Regions from separate parts of the Shewanella sp. SNU WT4 genome, predicted to be linked through region 1. Evidence: riboswitches for the same ligand, from Rfam matches in the RefSeq annotation. Region 1 holds a riboswitch; each other region holds the start of a gene.
What was found. Region 1 has a riboswitch for cyclic di-GMP ahead of FJQ87_RS13775 (M66 family metalloprotease). Riboswitches for the same ligand answer to the same signal wherever they lie in the genome.
Positions count from the first base shown of each region.

Region 1 (7,716 bases):
CCGTAGTTGCCGTAAAGTACTGGATAAATCTGACTTGGGTTCACACCCGTAGGATCGTAAATACCCACTAAGGTTGTCACAGGTATGCCGGTTTTTACTGGTGCTGGTGCTGTAGTGTTGGCTTCTACATAGGTTTGTTGCGCTTGATCCCATGTGGCATAGTGATAATTACCGTCAGGTGTTTGGTTAAAGCCACTATTTAACCAAGCTTGCGTGCGGCGTGCTTGAGTTGGGTGTTCAAGGGTAAAGTTACTGACTAAACCAATTTTTTGCTTTTCACCACCGGCTTGGGCGTCATGCAAAAAGCGGAATGTCTCTAAATATGGTAATGAGGTTTCGCCGCCCGCACTTGATATCGCTGGCGCACCGCGCCAATCGATATTGCCGATAAAGCGGTTAAATACCTGATCCCAGCCCCAACCGCTTTGCATATCATGCACTGAGGCCATGCTCGGATAGTGGCTTCTGCCAAAGTTATGTCCCACTTCATGAGACCATTCATTACCTGTGGTTGCTTCCAAGGTTAAAATGCCACCACCACCGCTACCGCCATGCACTACGGTTTTGTTTGAGCCATTGTCTGGATGGGTGTAAACGCCGACATTAGTGTGCGCTGTCAGTTGGTTAAAACGGCGATTGTAGGCCTGTGAATACCCCCCTGAGGTAGTAATGCCGACGTTAGCATTATTAATACCCGTTGAAATTAACGCTTTACCAATGGCTTCGCGCATATCACCGCTATGCCAGCCACCATCAGTGTCACTGCGTTCAGTGTACACTTTGCCATTAGGCATAGTGACAGTTTCAAAATGGGCAGGGGCATATTGGCCCATCACTAATTTAGATACTGGGATTTTTTGAAAATAATCACTGGCATGTTCAGCAGTATTGTTAGCCATGGTATTGCGGCCACGTGGCTTAGTTAACATGCCCATGTCGATGTTTTGGATGACTAACTCAGGCGCGCCGCCAAAGGTAATACTGTGCTGCGCCAATTCTGAACTGCGGCCATGATTATCGATAAACTTAAGGGATAAGCCTGGGGTCATCCAATTCCATTGAAGCGGCAAGCTCCAGACATCATGGCCAAAAATGACCATTGGCCGACCGTCAACGGCGTATTGGTCAGTTTTGGGCTGATTGGCGGGCGACTGCATGATTTCGCGCGCGATAAGCTCGCCTTCAAAATACACCTCAACCCATAACTGGTTAATGTCGTTAAGCTCTGGCGTCACTAGCAGCATGGCAGCACGGTTGATCACGACATCCGGCGCATTTAACTCATCATTGCCAAAGGGGGCGGTTAAGCTGTGACTTTGCATCAAGGACACATGGGCGGCAATTTCACCATCAAGGTGATTTAAGTGGCGAATACCATCATGAAAACCCGCTTGACTGGTTTTGGTGGTGAGTGTAATCGGTTCTACGGCTACACACCCTGTGGTATTACAAGCTTCCAGGGCTAATTGATAATCAGTGTTTGGTGACAGATTACCTAGGTAGAACTCAGGGGCGGTGGCGTTAAACATTTGCGTTTTAGTTGACGGTGAACTTAAACTCAGCTGATAGTGATTACCTTCCACATGGCCTTGCCAAGTGGCAGTGGCACCAATATCAAATATGCCAGACAGGGCAAAGTCAGTAATCATAGGCGCGCTGATACACTCAGTCTTTTCAAAGCGCATTATCTTATCTTCGCTGAAACTGGGTTCTGGAAAATATTCGACAAAACAACCCTGAGTGTCGCTACTCATGCTGCCAAAATCATCATGAATGAAATAAAAACCGTAGTTATTATTCATCACTATGTCCCATTTATCATTTAAAAATGGGAACGCGGCATAATAAGGGGCTAGGGCTTCTTCGCCGCCATAAGGGAAAGGAAATTTAGGGTAATTATCATCATGCAGTTCAAAACGATAGTCGTTATAGACAATAAAGCGTTTGTTACCATCAACAATCACGCCATCATTAGCTTCACCGCGCTGTTTCATGGCTTTAATGACGCTAAACGTTTGTTCGGCAGCTTGCTGCATAGTGACTTCGGCCTGCGCCGCTAACGGCACCAATGCACTAGCTATCACTAAGGCGAGAGGGGAGAAACGAGTTTTAAACATATATCTTCCTTATTGAGCATAGAAATTCAATAAGGCAACACGCATTACTAGACTTGCCGCACAAGGCGACAAGTCTGATACCAATGGCATCCCCGCTATCATAGGTACAAACGCCCCTTAGACCGGTGGTTTTGCGTCCCAGCCTTTCAACTGGTTTGCCTTTTTCAATGTGTCAGCAATTTTAGCTGATGATTAATATATGGAATAATTAATCTGGTGTCAATGGTGATCTCTGCCTATGTAATTGATTGGTATGGTTTAATTTAATTTGTTTTTGTTAGTCAGCGCACATTCATCTAGATGTAACATAGAGGTCGCGATCACATCGAGATATTATCGTTGCGTATTCTGCTTGTTCCGAACACTTGTTCCGTAAGAGACTAGCGAATTACACCTTGCTTGTAATACTTCATGGACTTGAGGGAGGGGGGTCATAGACAGGAGCTTAAGAATTAACTCGATTATTTAGATGGCGCAGGATATCACCGCTCAACGAAGGTCAAAGAAATGGCTGCGTTGCTTATGATAGCGCTGCGTCATTTTCTGCCTTACAGCCCAAATCTGAACCCGATAGAGAGGCCGTGGAAGGTGATGAATGAGCATGCCAGAAATAGTGTTTATTTTAAAACTAAGCGCGACTTTAGGGCTGCTCTGACTCAATTTTTTAAAGAAAGACTGCCGAAAACAGGGGGATTTCGCGGATCAATGACAACAATTTTCAGATGTTAAAATCCGCATTTTCAAATCGATTAAGTAAAGGTGAAGGTCTGGGCAGAATTGGTGTAAAGAATGTTGTAGGATATTAGCTTGGCGCATCTTGTTATCCAAGTGTAGTTTTTGGCGAAACCATTTGCTCATGCAACAAGATGTGCTTCCACCCTAATTTGGTAATTTATTGGTAAATCGTCAGGGTTTCCTCTGTGCAAGGGACGTACGATGCTGAAGGTAGATTGCTTTAATTTGCAAGAGTGTAAAAGCTGTTATTGAACGTGCCGTCAACCGTCTACATTTTTAGCAAGTTTGGCGAGTTTATGCATTTTGGGTTGTAAACATTTCATCAGAAGAAAATATTTATGTCATTAATGAACATTATCAATCCTTCGGTTCCAAGTAAATCATGTAACCGTAGGGAAAAACTAGGAAAATTGTGGCAAGACTTCGAAAAAAAACAATTAAGGAATAAACGATATCGAACCAAATTAGAGCTTTTTTACCACGAGTTCACCTCGAAATTACTTGAAAAAGAGCAGCTAGTATGTGATGCCTCAGCCAAATGGGTGTGTCATTTATTGACTTTTGTGCCGCGTAAATCTATTAAGGGTCGTCAAAGAGAGGTGTTGCTAGAATGGATCGAAGAAGAATTAAGAATTATTGAATCGAATCCGTTTAACCCTATCAATACTAACGAAATACGCAATAACTTAACTAGCTTGCTTATTGCTTTTCAAACCACGTTGCCTAAGCAAGAGATAGGTCAGCACGAGCTTGATGCTTTTCGTGAAGAGTTAGAATCTATGCTTGGCTTTGATTTAGATATAGACAATGCGCAGCTGTATGAATTTATTGATGAACCGGCGAAGTTTCAGGCATTTTTTGAGCGAAAATTGGCTGAGCAGTACAATAAAGCTTCTGATGATGACGGCACTGAGAATGCGTTTGAACATGATGAGGATGATGATTTTATCTTTCAATCTACTCAACCAGAGCAAGCATTAAGCCTTGAGCTATTTGGCGATAAAACCATGACCAAATTGTATCGACAATTGGCGAATCAATTTCATCCTGATAAAGAGCTTGATCCCTCTAAAAGGGCGCTGAAAAAAGAGTTGATGCAGCAACTGTCTCAAGCCAAGAAAAGCAAGGATGCTGTAGCCTTGCTGATGTTGGCTCTTGAATATCTGCCAGAGTATAAACTTGAGGCCGATCCCGATATGATGAAACGTATTGAGGCTGCTTTGCAGGTTAAAATTGATATATTAAACCAAGATTATCAATCAATGCGGAGTGGCAATGATATAAAAAGTACTATTTGGCAACGTTTTGGTAGTGGTTCAAAAGCGTCACGTGCTAAGGAGTTAGCACATTATGGTGAATTGCTTACGATTGAAACTACAGAGTTACTTGCAAAAGTCACTAAGATTAAAACAGTACAAGCGATACAAAAGGAATTGAACCAACGTAACCAACTGGGGAGTTTCAACGACTTTTTTGATCTTGCTATGTTTAATGACGAAATTCTTGATGAATTTCGGCACTACAAATAGCGCGTGCAACAGTACCAGCCAAGCGTGCCTGAGCAAACGTCTAACGCCACTCAATCACGCTTTATACCCAATCAACTTGAAGATGCGGATTTTAACATCTGAAAATTGTCATTGATTCGACATTCCGCACCTGATTTAGGAATAAATTTGCTGGTAGCGCTCACCCAATACCTCCAAAATGACCTGCTGGTCGGCCGTTAGCCCTGTCACCTTAGGTGGAGCCTCTCCCAACTGGTACTCGTGCACCCCACCAAAGCGCAAAAAGATCCAGCGGGCGGTCGGCTTCTGAGTTGGCTTCTTTTTCATATCCGCCAGACTGCGGTTCTGCTCCACTAATCCTTGCCGGATACGGTGCTCCCTTACGTTTATGGCGGCGTTATATTCTCACTCGTTCCGTAAACTTTCCGTACAATTGAATGTGCTTTAAGTTTGGACTATAATCTCTCAGTTTGCGGAATGTATCCGTACGCAGGAGGGGTTATGGCAACGGCACGTTTAGATATCCGCCTTGATGAAGAAATCAAGGCAAAAGCCGAAAAAGCATCGGCTTTACTTGGTTTAAAAAGTCTCACTGAATATGTGGTGAGACTTATGGATGAAAATGCGACTCATGTTATTGAGGAGCATGAAAGTCTTATGGTTAAAGACAGTCTTTTTGACGAGTTTATGGTTGCGTGTAATAAAGTAAAAGCACCGAATCAAGCTTTGCTTGAAGCTGTTAAATTTACAGAAAAGAGCGGTATCAAGTGAGTTGGGGCAAAGAGTTTGTAGAATTTAGTAAATCAAAGCATGACCGCGACTCATTTGACTGTGGTGAGCAAGGGCTAAACACATTTATTAAAATTCAAGCTGCAAAGCACATGCAAGCAGGTATTAGCCGAACAATGGTTTTACCTAGTGCTCAACCACTGCTAAATAAAAAATTCGCTATTTGTGCATTTTATAGTGTTGCACCAAGTTCAATCAGTCGAGAAACTTTGCCGACACAACGAGTAAAAAAACTTCCTAGGTATCCAATACCTGTTTTTCTTTTGGCTCAATTAGCTGTGCACAAAGAGTTTCATGGCTCTGGGCTCGGAAAAGTTAGTCTAATTCGCGCGCTGAAGTACTTGTGGGAAGTGAATCATCACATGAGGGTATACGCAATTGTTGTGGACTGTCTGACAGATTCCGCTCAAGCGTTCTATACGAAGTTCGGCTTTGAAGTGTTATGCGAACATAATGGGCGTATTCGTATGTTCTTACCAATGAAAACGGTAGAACAGCTTTTTAATCAATAGGCTACGAATATAAAAACGGTTCAAGAGGGGCAGCCAACGCGTTGCATTTTTACTATGCGTTGGTTTTTGTGATTACGGTGTTATGCGGAAGCTTGGTAGTGGCGTTGGCTGCCCCTTAACCGAGCGTTAGAAGAATTCGTAATCGGAGAGTAGTGTGCTTCCTATAGCGCGTCAATTAGCTTGGCCGGTTGAGACTCGGTTTAATTTAGTTTGTTTTGGGCTTCTTTTCGCCTGTAGCTTTCTCCTTTGCATTGCAAAATTTTCGCGTGGTGGATCAGCCTATCGATTGCCCCTACGGTCATCACTGTGTTACTGAATAACTTATCCCAATCTTCGAATGATTGGTTTGAGGTTATTATTAGGCTATATCTTTCATAACGATGCGCGATAAGCTCGAACAAGACGCTAGTTTCTTCTGTACTTTTTTGCACGTAGCCTAGATCGTCTAAGATTAACACTGCAAATCTGTCCAATTTGACTAGGGCTTCTGGCCATCTCAGCGTAAGCGTCTAGGCAAAGGCACATACCTTTCACCCTGCGACTGATTTATGTTGTTCCCAAGTTTTATTTGGAGACACATAATGAAAACCTTTCGTGATCAGCTGCAGTGGCAAGAGCTCATTCTTGCGCAGCAACAAAGTGGCTTAAATATCAGCACTTATTGGCGTAAACACAAATTATCGACATCTAGCTTTTATGCTTACAAAAAGCGCTTTGCACCGACTGAGAGCGCGTTTCTGTGTGCCAACATTTCACAACGCAAAGTCACCGACCATAAAGTGACCCAACTGCATTTACCTCACTCAACCTCGCCGAGTTTTCTCGCACAATTATTGCGAGAACTCTCCTCATGAAAATGTTTATCGAACCGCCTGCCATTTATTTGCATCGTGATGCTGTGGATTTTCGTAAATCCATCGATGGCCTCGTGACCATTGTTGAAGCTGAATTAGCACATGATGCCTATACTGGCGCACTATTTGTGTTTTGTAATAAAGCTAAAAATAAGCTCAAATTGCTGTATTGGGATAAAACGGGGTTTGCTCTTTGGTATAAACGGCTAGAAAAGCAAAGATTTAAATGGCCCTGTAACGTTGACCATCAAGCTTACTGCTTAACTGAGCAGGAGCTCTCATGGTTGTTATCAGGCTTTGATGTGATTGGACATGAGTCACTACACTATCAGTCTTTTCGTTAAATCAATACGATCTTTTTACAGTGAAGGATCGTTGACAGCAAACGTGACACAGATTAGTCGTTAACCCCTTATTCGGCTTGCTATTTCTGATAGATTGCAGGCATGAAAACCTTACCTCATGAATTACCTGACGACCCCGCACAACTCAAGCAAATGCTGCTTGAGTTGCAGCAAGCATTGGCAGAAAAAGAAGCCCTGATTGCTGAGCAAAGTGCGCAAATCCATGAGTTATTAGCCCAATACAACGCGAGGTTGGCGAGAGAGTTTGCCAAAAAATCAGAAAAGCTGCCAGGCGCGGGAGAAGTCTTTAATGAGGTTGAAGCCGAGTTAGCTACAATGCCAGTCGATATTGATGATGCCAACAAATACTGCGACTGTTGCCAAGACCCATTACATCAAATGGGGCAAAGTGAAAGTGAAACACTGGAATTCGTTCCCGCCCACATTAACGTCATTAAAACCCTTCGGCCAAAATATGCTTGCCGCCAATGTGAGCAGCAAGGTATCGAAACGGTAATTAAAAACGCTCCGATGCCAGCGACGCCTATCCCCAAAAGTATGGCCACGCCGATTTTACTCAGCCATATCATCACCTGTAAGTATCAGTTTGGACTGCCTTTATATCGTCAAGAAACCTTGTTTGCGGAAATAGGTGTTGCGCTCAATCGTAAGACCATGTCGAGTTGGATGGTACGTTGCGCCGATTTGCTTGAGCCTTTGTATCAAAGGCTGAAAGTCAGTTTACTGGAGCAAGACATTATCCATGCTGATGAGACCCCGCTTAAGGTATTGAAAGCAGATAAACTGACTAGCTACATGTGGCTATACTGCTGCGGTGACGATTCCCCCAAGGGCAA
Region 1 is NZ_CP041151.1:3,064,590-3,072,305, reverse strand. It holds gene FJQ87_RS13775 (M66 family metalloprotease) at 1-2,117, opposite strand, end outside; cyclic di-GMP riboswitch class I at 2,200-2,287, opposite strand; partial or broken gene FJQ87_RS13770 (transposase) at 2,583-2,842, shown strand; gene FJQ87_RS13765 (J domain-containing protein) at 3,191-4,381, shown strand; partial or broken gene FJQ87_RS13760 (IS1634 family transposase) at 4,517-4,738, opposite strand; gene FJQ87_RS13755 (DUF1778 domain-containing protein) at 4,862-5,131, shown strand; gene FJQ87_RS13750 (GNAT family N-acetyltransferase) at 5,128-5,661, shown strand; partial or broken gene istB (IS21-like element ISSba11 family helper ATPase IstB) at 5,862-6,149, opposite strand; gene FJQ87_RS13735 (IS66 family insertion sequence element accessory protein TnpB) at 6,243-6,515, shown strand; gene tnpB (IS66 family insertion sequence element accessory protein TnpB) at 6,512-6,859, shown strand; gene FJQ87_RS13725 (IS66 family transposase) at 6,962-7,716, shown strand, end outside.

Region 2 (7,716 bases), 1.3 Mb from region 1:
AAACACTTGTCATCGCCCCATAAAAATGTATGGTCCGCCTCGTTATTGCAAATGATATTTTCGATAACGAGGTTGGTTTGCGCTAATGTATTCGGAGTCTTCATTAGGTGCTACCACCCGCTCCACGATGAGTTCCGCGCTAGATTGTCCTCAAAAAGCCCAAAGCATACTGCGTTGCTGTTTTTTATGTCAGGTCTTCAATCTAGTGGTCTGACCGTTCTGCCATCTTTTTTATCATCTGCAAACTCGGCTTAAACTCTTACTTCAAATGCTTGCTTGGTCGATAACACTGACCACGCTATCCGCACTAACTTATTCGCCAAAGCGACAACCGCTACGTTAAATGGCTTTCTGGCTCTTAACTCCAAAATCCATTCACCAAAAACAGCGACTGCAACCTCTGGCCTTGATAAAATCGACCGTGCACCATGGATGAATAACGTCCTCAACGCTTTGTTGCCGCGCTTACTTATCCCCAAAAGCGTGGTTTTGCCGCCAGTTGAGTATTGATGTGGGACAAGCCCTATCCAGGCGGCTAACTGTCGTCCATTTTTAAAGTGACCCACATCGGAGATATCCGCTAAACACTGACTCGCTGTTAAATTTCCCACACCTGGGATAGATTTAAGCAGTTGAGCATCTTCATTTTGCTCGACAAGCTGTTTCAGCTTGTTATCTTGACCTGCAATACGCTCATTAAGCTGTAAATAGTATTCGTGATGCTCAATCAACTCCTGCATTAACATCTGAGGAATAGATTCTTTACTATAAGCAAGCCATTGAAATAGGCTCTTCATCTTGCTATGCCCTTTAGGGAAGCTCATACCAAATTCAAGCAAGATAGCTCCAATACGGGACATGCACGCGGTACGCTCTTTTACGTAACTAGAACGAATACGTTGGATCACTGAGATAACCTGAGCAGTTTCAGTTTTAACACCAACAAAGCGCATCGATGGGCGTGTTGATGCTTCCGCTATTGCATCAGCATCGATGTAATCATTTTTATTAGTTTTAACGTAAGGTTTAACGTACTGCGGAGGAATGAGTTTAACTTCGTGCCCAAAAGACTGGCACTTTCGAGCGAGCCAATGTGAGCCACCACATGACTCCATGGCTATGATTGTTGCGGGTGTTTGAGCTAAAAACTCAATAAGTTTTGCGCGAGATAAATGCTTTCGAAATTGCTCTCGACCGCTATAGTCATGAGCAACAAGATGAAAAGAAGATTTGCCTAAATCGATCCCAATTACTTTAATAGTAGACATGATGGTTCGCCTCTTTGTTTGCCTAACCCTAAGCTTAGCTTAGGGGTGAGGCGGACCATCTAATTAAGGCCGATAACCATCAAAGGGTTATCGGCCTTTACTCTTAAGCGTTAACTGACTTAGCTGCTACAGCAATTATCTGAGCACAAGCTAGCCAAAGGGCCAACTAGTCTTTCTGAGTTGGCGCTAAGCTCCACTGGGCGCCACTAAAGATATCTTGTGAAATAATCAGTGCTTGCTCTAACCACTCATTAAACACTTGGCATTCAGGCGTTTGTGATTGCTGCGCGCACAGCATTTTATCACCGGCGGGCGGCTGCACTATGCTGATCCCAGCGAGCGGGCGCACAGTGGCAGCTTGCGGCGATTTAAGCACAGTTAACAAGTTCTGCTGCGTATCCCCGAGCAAGGCCAAAATCCGGCGTGGCAACTCATACAAGGCAATCTCGCCCCATTGCTGCGGGCCATTAATACCATCAATCACAATTAACGGCGTGCGCAGTGACGTGGCAAACATCTCAGGGCTAAAATCCGCTTTATTAGCACTAATGACGCCAGTTTGGGTATAGCCGTCGTAATTAGGCCCAAGAAACGGTAAGTGATCACCAAACATCACGATTAACGCTTGTGGGTCTTGCGCTTGCACTGTGGCAATAAAGTCCATGATTTCACGGGTTTTGTAGTACATTTGATTGGCATATTTCACCGCCATCTCATTCGCGCCAGTCGCGCTTATCACCACAGGGCGGCGCTCGTTTAATGGATAATCCAAATGTCCAAAAATAGTGACTATGTAATTTAGCGTCGCTTGGCCATTATCGCGATTAGCCGCCGTTTTATCCCACACTTGATTAAATAACGACACATCGCTCATAAACTCGCGGTTCATGTCATCTTGGCGGAAATCATTAATCGACCAGTATTTATCAAAACCTACGCGATTATAAGCATTAACCCGATTCCAAAAGCCCGCATGATTGGGGTGTGAAGCTATGGTTTGATAGCCAGCATCGGATAAATAGCGCGGCAAGCACGGCACTTCATTGCGCAGCCAACCCTCAAAAAACACCGCATTTTGGGTGACAGGAAACCCGCATAAGGCTTCAAATTCACTATTGGCCGTATAACCACCAAATACCGGCGCTAGCACTGTGCTATTGGCTGTGGCTTGCCATAAATCGCGAAACCTTGGGTCAAACGGGTCTTGATTAAAGCCCACGTTGCCAAGCGCCATAGGATCCCAAAAGGATTCCAGCAATAACACATAAACATTGCGCTTATCGCTAATGCTGGCGGCGGGAGCTAAGGCTTGCGCTGGGAAAATACTGGTTTTAGCGGCTAACACTTGCTCTTGTGTTACTTTCGTTTGACCCCGCGCAATCACGCGACTGCCTTCTACCGTCAAATGCAGCAACAAGCCGCGATCTTTATAGTTACCCGGTTGATCCCACACCCTATCGCCCACATGGACATCAAACCATGCTTGTAAGCTACTGGATTGATTAACATAAAAAAATCCAGCCCCAACCAATAACGCCAGTAGCAACCAAGTGCGCTGCCGCTGCCAAGCAATCGCGACCATCAAGCCGCCAAATGGGATCAGTAGCGCCGCCCATAAGGCCCAGTAACGCCAATCATTAAATAACTGAAACATATTGCCGACGATACTAAAGTCATCAGGCATGATGGGGCTGCCTAAGATCATGAGCTTGAGCGCATTACTGACCTGCAGCACTAAGGTAAAGCTGGTGTACACTATGACCCAAGCTAAAAAATTGCGGCACAATACAAATAATAGCGCCGCGAATACCAGCTGAATAATGGCATCTTTAACCCAAACCCCAGGCCAAACCCCGACATCAAAACTGCTCGCAAGCCCCACTTGAATCAGGCTATACAAGGCCAGTGTATATAGCACCATATATAACCATGGTCGCCATAACGCTAAGCGCTTCTGTAAACGTGTTTTCGGGAAAACTATCCTTGATTGCTGCATATTGCCCTACATCCGAAACTAGCCAAGCTAGGTAACATATTGTGCAATATCATACTCATTTTGAAAGAATTTAATAGCTTAAGTCATTAATCATTCCATAACTTATACCGACTTATTGCAACCTGGCCTATCTCGGTTTTTGCGCCTATGGTTAAACCATCATCTTAACTTGCGCCATTTCTGCTATTTTAGAGGTTAGCGCGCCCAAGATGAATCAGCAAGACCAGCAATGCCATCAAAATCAATTAGTTAAGCAGATGCTTACATTGGCACTGGATTAATTAATCCATATATTGGTCGCCAGCAAAAATTGCTGACACATTGAAAAAGGCAAACCAGTTGAAAGGCTGGGACGCAAAACCACCGGTCTAAGGGGCATTTGTACCTATGATAGCGGCGATGCCATTGGTATCAGACTTGTCGCCTTATGCAGCAAGTCTAGTAATGCGTGTTGCCTTATTGAATTTCTACGCTCAATAAGGAAGATATATGTTTAAAACTCGTTTTTCCCCTCTCGCCTTAGTGATAGCTAGTGCATTGGTGCCGTTAGCGGCGCAGGCCGAAGTCACTATGCAGCAAGCTGCCGAACAAACGTTTAGCGTCATTAAAGCCATGAAACAGCGCGGTGAAGCTAATGATGGCGTGATTGTTGATGGTAACAAACGCTTTATTGTCTATAACGACTATCGTTTTGAACTGCATGATGATAATTACCCTAAATTTCCTTTCCCTTATGGCGGCGAAGAAGCCCTAGCCCCTTATTATGCCGCGTTCCCATTTTTAAATGATAAATGGGACATAGTGATGAATAATAACTACGGTTTTTATTTCATTCATGATGATTTTGGCAGCATGAGTAGCGACACTCAGGGTTGTTTTGTCGAATATTTTCCAGAACCCAGTTTCAGCGAAGATAAGATAATGCGCTTTGAAAAGACTGAGTGTATCAGCGCGCCTATGATTACTGACTTTGCCCTGTCTGGCATATTTGATATTGGTGCCACTGCCACTTGGCAAGGCCATGTGGAAGGTAATCACTATCAGCTGAGTTTAAGTTCACCGTCAACTAAAACGCAAATGTTTAACGCCACCGCCCCTGAGTTCTACCTAGGTAATCTGTCACCAAACACTGATTATCAATTAGCCCTGGAAGCTTGTAATACCACAGGGTGTGTAGCCGTAGAACCGATTACACTCACCACCAAAACCAGTCAAGCGGGTTTTCATGATGGTATTCGCCACTTAAATCACCTTGATGGTGAAATTGCCGCCCATGTGTCCTTGATGCAAAGTCACAGCTTAACCGCCCCCTTTGGCAATGATGAGTTAAATGCGCCGGATGTCGTGATCAACCGTGCTGCCATGCTGCTAGTGACGCCAGAGCTTAACGACATTAACCAGTTATGGGTTGAGGTGTATTTTGAAGGCGAGCTTATCGCGCGCGAAATCATGCAGTCGCCCGCCAATCAGCCCAAAACTGACCAATACGCCGTTGACGGTCGGCCAATGGTCATTTTTGACCATGATGTCTGGAGCTTGCCGCTTCAATGGAATTGGATGACCCCAGGCTTATCCCTTAAGTTTATCGATAATCATGGCCGCAGTTCAGAATTGGCGCAGCACAGTATTACCTTTGGCGGCGCGCCTGAGTTAGTCATCCAAAACATCGACATGGGCATGTTAACTAAGCCACGTGGCCGCAATACCATGGCTAACAATACTGCTGAACATGCCAGTGATTATTTTCAAAAAATCCCAGTATCTAAATTAGTGATGGGCCAATATGCCCCTGCCCATTTTGAAACTGTCACTATGCCTAATGGCAAAGTGTACACTGAACGCAGTGACACTGATGGTGGCTGGCATAGCGGTGATATGCGCGAAGCCATTGGTAAAGCGTTAATTTCAACGGGTATTAATAATGCTAACGTCGGCATTACTACCTCAGGGGGGTATTCACAGGCCTACAATCGCCGTTTTAACCAACTGACAGCGCACACTAATGTCGGCGTTTACACCCATCCAGACAATGGCTCAAACAAAACCGTAGTGCATGGCGGTAGCGGTGGTGGTGGCATTTTAACCTTGGAAGCAACCACAGGTAATGAATGGTCTCATGAAGTGGGACATAACTTTGGCAGAAGCCACTATCCGAGCATGGCCTCAGTGCATGATATGCAAAGCGGTTGGGGCTGGGATCAGGTATTTAACCGCTTTATCGGCAATATCGATTGGCGCGGTGCGCCAGCGATATCAAGTGCGGGCGGCGAAACCTCATTACCATATTTAGAGACATTCCGCTTTTTGCATGACGCCCAAGCCGGTGGTGAAAAGCAAAAAATTGGTTTAGTCAGTAACTTTACCCTTGAACACCCAACTCAAGCACGCCGCACGCAAGCTTGGTTAAATAGTGGCTTTAACCAAACACCTGACGGCAATTATCACTATGCCACATGGGATCAAGCGCAACAAACCTATGTAGAAGCCAACACTACAGCACCAGCACCAGTAAAAACCGGCATACCTGTGACAACCTTAGTGGGTATTTACGATCCTTTAGGTGTAAACCCAAGTCAAATTTATCCCGTGCTTTACGGTAACTACGGCAATGTATTTGATTTAGCGCCAGCCACCGACTTTGAAGCGCCAGCACTGAGCCCAGGTTGGCATCAATACCAAAGCTTAAGCGCTGAGCATTTAGCGATGTCAACGTGGAAAACCATAGTCGACAACGGCAGTCATCAACGTTTATGCCAATTTGCTTTTACTACCACCAACAACACTACAGTCAACTTAGTCGGTCATGTCGAGCCTAACAGCAACACTTGCCACGCCAGTGATGACATGCGTTGGAACTTAGGCGGAACTTGGCAGCAAATGGAATCGAGCGCAGGTGATTATTCACTGCTGTTCCCTTATGGCAAAGGGCAAATTACTTACAGCCCAACCCCTGAGATAGGTGAAGTGAATCTGTGTCAACTGACTGACATTAATAACCCAAGCCATAATGGTGCCGGCTTCGTGCAAGAGGGAAGCTGCGTGCAAATTGCAGGGATAAAGCACAGCAATAACCGAGACTGGAAATATGCGGTGAGGTCTGCTGAACAAGCCAACTACATTCACACTAGTGTCTGTCGTCTTGATGTCACCACTCGCCAAGGTCAGTCAATTTCTTATGACTTAGCATCTACGCGCTTACACGCTAACCAAAGCAATAAGTTCCACATCAACTTGCCGCAGCAAGAACTCAGCAACGTGACGCTAAGCTGCCAAGACGCTGAGGGTGTCACCATCCTAGATAGCTTAACGCCGTCAATAACCACAGGGATTGAAGACTTACCACAAGCTGTGATCATCGGCCAAGAGCATGGCTATCAAGTGCTGGACTCAGCCATAGGTCAAGGCTGGTTTGATCACACACAAGCCATGGACTTAGATAACTTATCTAAGCGCGATAGAAATGTGCTCGCCACCATGAGAGTGCGCGATCAACAACTGCCTTTATGCCGTTTTGATCTTGCCATTAATGGTAAAGTGGAAACTGTGCACGGTTTTGTCGAGCAATTAGTCACAAACGATTACCGTTGTACTGGCGGCGATGACATTAGCCTAGTGCAAGCAGGCAAAGAACAGCGGCTTGAGTCGCCGATTAACCAGTTCCAGTGGTTATCATTGTGGAACCCTGAGCATACTGGTGAGCGCGTACCTGCCAAAAACAGTAATGAAAATCTATGCAGCGTCAAAATTGACAGTTTTTACGGTGCAGGCTTTATCAATGCTGGTAATCAATGCGTGCAAATAAAAGGCATTAAGTGGTCAAACGGCAACGACTGGGTATTTACCAATAACCATAGTCAATACAATTACAGGTAATACTGTGAGCCTAACGCCCTAAGCGATAGCCCCCTCGACTGTTATAATATCTGTCACAGTCCCCCATAAAAAGCAGCCAGCGGATTTATCCGCTGGCTGTTTTTTTGGCTAATTCAGTGAAGCTTAAACAAATATTAACTGCGGTCATTTGAAAATTTACACTTTCACACTTACGCTAATATGCACATACATGTGTAGTTTAAGGAAAAACTATGGAAGCGCTTCTTCGGGGTTTGTCGATAAAAACTCGCCTATTTAGTCTCTTGTCGGTATTGCTCGTCATCATGATTGCTCTTGGCATCTATCAACGCGAATCTGTCGGCACAGTCAATAACATGCTTAATAACATGTTTGAAAATCAGCTCACCCCCATTGCCGCAATCTCTGATGCCAACATGCAAGCCATTTACCACAACCGTGCCTTATACAACTTAGTCATAGAAACTGATGAAGCCAAGATGTACGCTATTGACAAAGAGATGAAAGACTTTGATGCCAAGATGGAAGAAAAGTTAGACGTCTACCGTAAAACCTCAATGTCTGATGAAGAAATTAAATTGCTCAAAGAGTTTGAAGCAT
Region 2 is NZ_CP041151.1:1,758,217-1,765,932, reverse strand. It holds gene FJQ87_RS07925 (IS110 family transposase) at 252-1,268, opposite strand; gene FJQ87_RS07920 (LTA synthase family protein) at 1,435-3,264, opposite strand; cyclic di-GMP riboswitch class I at 3,584-3,671, shown strand; gene FJQ87_RS07915 (M66 family metalloprotease) at 3,754-7,137, shown strand; gene FJQ87_RS07910 (methyl-accepting chemotaxis protein) at 7,350-7,716, shown strand, end outside.
Region 2: linked by a shared signal. The riboswitch ahead of FJQ87_RS07915 (M66 family metalloprotease) and the one ahead of FJQ87_RS13775 (M66 family metalloprotease) in region 1 are both predicted to bind cyclic di-GMP.

Region 3 (7,716 bases), 1.7 Mb from region 1:
TCCACCAGATTTCTTAGGCGGTCGGCTTGCTCAATAATCATTTGGGTGAATTCTTGCAACTGTGGGTCACTGAGCTCGCGCTCTAATAACTGCGCCGCGCCGCGTAAACCGCCTAAGGGATTTTTAATTTCGTGGGCAAGGTTGCGCACCAAAAACTGCGCCGCTTGCTGCTGAGCTTCTTGATTCAGCTGCTGATCAATGCGCCGCTGTTGATCTACTTGTTTAAGCTCTAATATCGCAAGTGTGTCATCTGGCAGCGGGCTTAAGGTTAAGTCAACGCTAAAGGGATGGCCTTCTTGGGTGATGATAGTGATAGCACTGAAATACAAGCCCACCCCATTTTCTACCGCCGCAGCTAAGCGCTCACTTAAGGCCTCTGGTAATTGGCAATGATCCATCAGGCTAAGCTCGCTGAGCTTGTGGCGATTAATGCTAAATAATTGCTCTGCGGCCGAATTGGCATAATGAATATGGCAGCGACTATCTATGACTATCACAGCCGTCATCATATGATTGAGTAGCTTATCATCATCCCAGCGGCGCATATCTTTGGCGGTCATAGACGGTTTCCTTGGCGATAAGCAGGGGTTAACGCTTATGATGCACCAACTTGGTGCAATGGACAAGTGCGAAGCCTTGCCGTGTCAGCCCTTATGGCTAGCGCTTTATGCCCTGAGTCAGTGCCTCACAACTTAATTATTTCCCTTGTGCCTCTGGCGCATGCAAGTTTACTGCCGCTTTTAGGTAGCAATAAAAATTTGGCTAAAAGTTAGGTTAATTAACATGAGGTTAGCCGAGGTTGCAGCTAACTTGATTGGACAATCAGTTAACTGAGTACAAATTGTGTTTCGCTCGGGGGATGTAATGACTAGCCACATTTATGCCCGCGGCTAATTATGCTGCTAGCCACTAGGCTAAGGGGTAAATTGCAGCGGGCGATTTAGCTTGCCCAATTGATGACTCCATTGATGACTTCATTTTTTACTAACACTTAGCGTCGCAAATGTAACTACTTAGCAGTGCGCGGCTGTGGTCTCGGTGGATGATAAACCGCTTGATGCATGAAAATAGTAATTACGCCGCTTTGGGCCAAGGTCTGGCCATTGCCAGTCACTAACAAGGCTTGCAGGGTATGACTACCGCGATTAACACCTGTTAGCTCAAATGAGGAAGAGGCTTGGCCTTGGTTATAAGGCGCGCCATCAAGCAATAATTGGTAAAGCGCGCCGCGAGGCCGCTCCTGAGCTAGGGTGAGCGTCACAATAAAATTGCCATTATTGTCGCGGATGGTTTCTTCATTGCTTGGTGAGCTAATGCTGAGCTGATAATTAATACTGGCGGTCAAATCTACCGCTTTGACTTGTGCGGGTGGCAGTAAGATTTGATTGCTCGTTTCAGGCTTAAGCTCAACTTTTATGGCGCCTTCAACCGGTACATCGGAAAAATGTACGCCTCCTTTGGCATCAACCCAGCGATACACTTTAGCATCGGCCGTTGAACTTGCAAGGAGTAGCGCTATCACTACAGCGGTAAGAGAGGAAACGCGGTATTGTGCAGACATAGTTAGCATCCTTAAACTGTGTTGCTTAAGGTTACTCATTTTGGGCGAATGTGCCTAGTTGTTTGATGGATTTTGCAGCAGCTCGTCCATAGGTAGACAATGTTTCAGCTAAGTAACCGCCAAATATGGCTAAGGTTATCGACTTTGGCTACGTTCCCAGGCTTGTAAGCTTGTATCTCACGAGCTTTGTCTCTAAGGTAGCAGCCTAAAAAAAATTAGAGGAGATCAAGATGGCGACGTCAGGCGAGAGTCAAGAATCGAACGGCATACTAAGCCGAATGCTAAATAGCATTGAACGAGTGGGGAATAAACTCCCCGATCCTGCGGTAATCTTTTTACTGGGGATGTTATTAATTTGGGGATTATCTGCCATTTTTGCGCAGATGGACTTTGCGACCATAGATCCTCGCACCGGTGTACCGTTAGAAGTCAATAACTTGCTGACAGGTTCTGCCATTGTGGGATTTTTATCCTCTATGGTGACCACCTTTACTAGCTTTGCGCCGCTTGGCGTAGTGTTAGTGGCCATGTTAGGTGTCGGTGTGGCTGAGCATTCTGGCTTTATTAATACAGCATTGAAATTGATGTTGAAAGTCACGCCAGCTAAGTACTTAACCCCATCGATTATTTTAATCTCTATAGTTAGCCATACCGCAACTGATGCGGGCTACGTGTTAGTAATCCCATTAGCTGGGGTTATTTTCTTTGCTGTGGGTCGTCATCCGTTAGCGGGTATTGCGGCAGCTTTTGCTGGCGTGAGCGGCGGCTTTGGCGCTAACTTTGTGCCATCGGGATTAGATCCGTTATTACAAAGTTTCACCCAGAGCGCGGCGCAAATTATCGACCCTGCCATTTCAGTCAATCCACTCAATAACTGGTTCTTCACCTCAGCATCGAGCTTATTTATCGTGCTGTTAGGTTGGTACATTACCGACAAGATTATTGAGCCTAGACTGCAAAAGACTAAGGTTGACGGCGATACCAGCGGTTTACCTTCATTTGATGAAGTGGGCCCGAAAGAGAAACGCGCCTTTAATGTTGCCTCTATGGTGATGGTCTTAGGTTTAGTGCTGTTGTATTTAGCGAGCGCTCCAGCGGATTCTGCCATGCGCGCCGCTAACGGTGAGCTGACAGATTTTAAAGCGCCATTAATGCAATCTATCGTGCCGCTTATCTTCTTACTGTTCTGGATCCCTGGCGCCATTTATGGCTTCATGGTTGGCACTTTCACTAGCTCACGCGACATGATTGCTGCCATGAGCAAGTCTATGGGTGGCATGGCTTACTACATAGTCATGGCATTCTTCTGCGCCATGTTTGTGGCGGCGTTTACTAAGTCTAACTTGGGGGCTTTGCTGGCCATTGAAGGCGCTGAAGTATTAAAAGCATTAGCCTTGCCAAGTTCAGTGACTATCGTCGGCATCATCTTCCTGACAGCCTTTGTTAACTTGTTTGTGGGTTCAAGCTCTGCCAAGTGGGGATTATTAGGGCCTATCTTTGTGCCTATGTTGATGCAGCTGAACATTTCACCCGATTTAACCCAAGCCGCTTACCGTATTGGTGATTCAAGCTCTAACATCATTACGCCGTTAATGCCTTACTTCCCGTTAGTGGTGGTGTATTGCCAGAAGTACGTTAAGGACACAGGGATAGGTACCTTGATTGCTATGATGCTGCCGTATTCGGTGGCCTTCTTAGTGGGTTGGACCTTGTTCTTACTTGCCTATTGGGGTCTTGGTATTCCATTAGGATTACAAGCCAGCTACACCTACGGTCTGTAATAATAGAGTCAAAGATAAGGCCCGCATTATGCGGGCCTTATGCTATCTGGCGTATGCTCTTTACTGGCGTTTACGCCAAATCGATAACTGCGAAATGCTGTGTTGGAATTTGCGTTTAGTTTCGCGAATGACAAAGGGAATGTCCTTCACGGCGCACAGTTCAAAGTCTTGATGCAGCGCCTCATTAAGCCCATCTAAGCTAGTAAAGTTCTCCGCATCGCGCTTAAAGCCGCCGAGCCAATTGGCTTTATTTGTGTACTGCTCCAGCCAAGTGTAGGGGGATAAGATCACTAAATAGCCGCGACTATTAAGCCTTGCAGGCATATCTGCCAAAAACTTATGGGGGTCGGTTAATCTATCAATTAAGTTGGCAGCATAAATAAGATCATAGCCACTCAACCTAGGCTTGAGATTACAAGCATCCCCTTGCTGAAAATGTATGTTAGCGGCTAAGTCTTGGTAGTTTAGCTGCGTTAGACTTACGCTCTTAAATTCTTGCAGCTCGCCTTCAGTGGTAATAGTCCAGCGCTTTTGTCCTTGCTCACATAAATCTATGGCTTGAGAAATAAAGCGCGCCGAAAAATCGATAGCGTCCACTTGCTGATAATGCTTAGCCAGTTCAAAACTAGCGCGCCCCACAGAGCAGCCAATATCCAGCGCCTTAAGAGTGCGGTTTGGTTCAATTTCAGCCATAACACTTGCCACTGCATTGACGCAGAAATTGGCCACACCAAAGTGGCTATCACCATAATGGAATTCTAAGTACTGGGAAATAAGCTCATCGGTTTCGTAAATATTCACTGGCTCATTGCTGGGTAATGCTTGCGCTGAGCGCACATAGCGAAAGCCTGCATGCTGATAAAAGTGCCGTCTGAAGGCGTAGCGACTGGCATGCTGCATTTCATTGCCGGTTGAAATCCAGCTGCCACCTTTAATGAGGTTATGGCGGCCATCAAAGGTTGGGGTGGAGAAGTCATCATACATGGGATGCACTTCAAAGCCGTTAAGGCCATTGATGGCGGTTTCGCTCCATTGCCAAACATTACCGATAACATCATAAAATCCTTGATGCTCAAAGCGATTGACAGGGCAAGATGAGGCAAAGTGTGCCAGACCTAAGTTGGCAGGGATTTCTTGCCAATCTTGGCTATCGCCACTGACGTTTTGGCGTAAACAATACCATTCAGCTTCTGTCGGAAGGCGTAACTGACTTTGCTGCACTTCGCTTAAGTAATGGCAAAAGGCCTTGGCTTCTAAGTAATTAACTTCTACTGGCCAGTTTAAGGGCAAAGGGATTTCTTCGGTGAGGTTGCGTTGCCACCATAGACCTTGGTGTTTACGCCAAAATCTTGGATGCTGCGCTTGGGTGTAATTTAGCCACTGCTGACCTTCTTGGGTCCACCATCTTAAGGTTTGATAACCACCCGCCTCAACAAAGGCCAGGTACTCTTGATTGCTAACTAAATAGCGACTCGCTTCAAAGTCATTCACTGTGACTGACTGCTGGCCGTACTCATTATCCCAACCATAAGTCATGTCGGTAGCGGCTTTGCCTAACGTCATAGTGCCACCGCTTTGATGCAGCAACTGATTGCTGGGCGCTAGAGCCATGCTCTCGCAAGCATGCCAGTTGCTTGAGGGCGTCACTAAATGCAGCGGCAGCTGGCGGATAATGACAGACGATGTTTCAAGATGAATTCTTTCATGCTCTATGCCCATTAATATGAGCCAAGCCGGCGATTGCGCCGTAATAGGTAAGCTCAGCGCTAGGTTATCTATGACTTGATTGACACAAGCGCTCACTTCATCGCGATAGCGCCGCACTTGACAGACGCTTGGCCAGGCATAGTGCTGACTGTTGACATCATCCCAGCTCATTTCATCCACGCCTATGGCAAACATAGACTCAAATTCAGGGTTGATACGCTCATCAATGAGGCGAGCCAGTTTAAGTTTGTTGATATAAAAAGTGGCGGTATGGCCAAAATAAAAAATCAACGGATGACGTAACGGTTCAGCCTTAAGAAAATAGGCGTCATCGGTATTGATAAGGTCGAATAACTGCTGATATTGCTGCCAAGTATGGTTGAAATAGCGCTTAATCTCGGCGCGTTTACTTTCAACATCGGTACCATCAAGAGAAACACTTTGATTGAGTGAGGTCACGAGCAATCCTTAATCTGCGTATCCGTGTGATTGAATATACACCATAGGTGATAATGATTGATGGCGATAATGTTTACGTTTATAACATCTTAATAAACATTATCAGTTGTGGGATGGCGACTCAATCTGCTTCAGTGGATTGAGTGTTTTAAAGCCTAAATTTATTTCAATATTCAAGCATGGTTAGCGCTTAAGCGTTAGTCGGCCTAAACCAGTAGATAGTGGCGATTAGTTGTTGTTTTAGCATGAAGTTAGCGAGCGAAAGGTTCGGTAGATGTGGGTTATTTGCTTTTATAAGTAAATGATTTGAGTGCGAATTATGCTATTAATCATATTTAAGCATGGTTTTAAGCTTATTTTAAGATTAAAGGTGACAATCATAACTACTTAGAGCCAAGCTTGTTGCGGCTCAAGTTATTGTAAAGGCTGATTCATCTTGTCATGAAGCTGCTTGCGATAAAGGCAAAATGCGTGAAAGCGCATGACGCAAAACCTCCGGTCTAAGTGGTGAAACCATAAGATAGCGGGGCTTCCACAGGTAGTGTTCGAGTGCAAAAACTCGCGTTACCTGTTTCTATTTGAAACGGGAAATAATGATGATAAAGAAATTAACACTGAGTGCGTTAGTCTTGGCTCTGACTGGGCTAGCTCAGCCGCTACAGGCGCAAATGGTAAACCCTGAAGCCGGTGTCGTCGTAGGCTACTGGCATAACTGGTGTGATGGCAGCGGTTACAAAGGTGGCGTAGCGCCATGCGTTAAACTAAGCGACGTTAACCCTATGTATAACGTCGTCGACATCTCTTTTATGAAGGTCTATGACACAGCTGAAGGTCGTATTCCTACCTTTCGTTTAGACCCGCAAGTGGGTTTATCAGAAGCAGAATTTATTGCTGAAATTGCCGAATTAAACCGTCAAGGCCGCGCCGTATTATTAGCCTTAGGTGGCGCCGATGCCCATATCGAATTAAAAATCGGTGATGAACAAGCCTTTGCTGATGAACTGATTCGTCTTACCGATATCTACGGTTTTGATGGTTTAGATATAGATTTAGAGCAAGCCGCGGTGACTGCTGCTGATAACCAGACGGTTATCCCAGCGGCGTTAATCATGGTGAAAGAGCACTACCGCGCTCAAGGTAAAAACTTCTTAATTACCATGGCTCCAGAATTCCCATACCTGACAACGGGTGGCAAATACGTTCCTTATTTAGAGCGTTTAGAAGGCTACTACGACTGGATCAACCCGCAGTTTTATAACCAAGGTGGCGATGGTATCTGGATTGATGGGGTAGGTTGGGTTGCTCAAAACAACGATGAACTCAAGCAAGAGTTTATCTACTACATTGCGGATTCATTAATTAACGGCAGTCGCAGTTTTTATAAGATCCCTCACGACAAGTTAGTGTTTGGTATCCCAACCAGCAACGATGCCGCGGCCACTGGCTATGTTAAAAATCCACAGCATTTATACAGCGCTTTTGAAGCCTTGAAAAACCAAGGTCAGCCGCTGCGTGGTGTTATGACTTGGTCTGTTAACTGGGATATGGGGCGTGATGCGGCTGGTAATGAATACAATGAGTCCTTCATTAAGGCTTATGGCCCATTTGTACACAGCCAAGTGCCGCCAGTACCAGAAGCGGGTAAGCCAGTATTCACAGGCTTAGGTCATGCGCGCGTGCTGCATGCCACAACATTTGATCCTATGGCAGGCGTGACTGCTATGGATACCGAAAATGGTGATTTAACCTCGCGCATTGTGATTGAAGGCCAAGTTGATACCAACACCTTAGGTGAATATGTACTGACTTATCGCGTCAGTGATAATGATGACAACGAAACTGTTGATGCCCGCAAAATTGAAGTTTATAGCGTGAAGCCTGTCTTTAGTGGATTAGATAATCGCGTCGTGCCATTAGGCGCCGCATTTGATCCCTTAGCTGATGTGACGGCATTTGATGCGGAAGATGGTGATCTTACTGCTCAAATTCAGGTTTCTGGCAAAGTGGATGTGAATACTGTCGGCCGCTACAGCTTAACTTACTCAGTGACAGACAATGCTGGTCAACAAGTGACAGCCTCGCGTCAAGTGCGCGTGACTGATGACTCGCTGGTGTGTGGTAATGCCTGGCAGGCGGATAAAGTCTATTTAGCTGATGAAGTGGTTAGCCATCAGGGTAAGAGCTGGAGCGCTGGCTGGTGGACCCAAG
Region 3 is NZ_CP041151.1:670,701-678,416, forward strand. It holds gene glnL (nitrogen regulation protein NR(II)) at 1-560, opposite strand, end outside; gene FJQ87_RS03035 (DUF4124 domain-containing protein) at 1,010-1,561, opposite strand; gene FJQ87_RS03040 (AbgT family transporter) at 1,792-3,342, shown strand; gene ovoA (5-histidylcysteine sulfoxide synthase) at 3,403-5,508, opposite strand; cyclic di-GMP riboswitch class I at 5,960-6,045, shown strand; gene FJQ87_RS03050 (immunoglobulin-like domain-containing protein) at 6,102-7,716, shown strand, end outside.
Region 3: linked by a shared signal. The riboswitch ahead of FJQ87_RS03050 (immunoglobulin-like domain-containing protein) and the one ahead of FJQ87_RS13775 (M66 family metalloprotease) in region 1 are both predicted to bind cyclic di-GMP.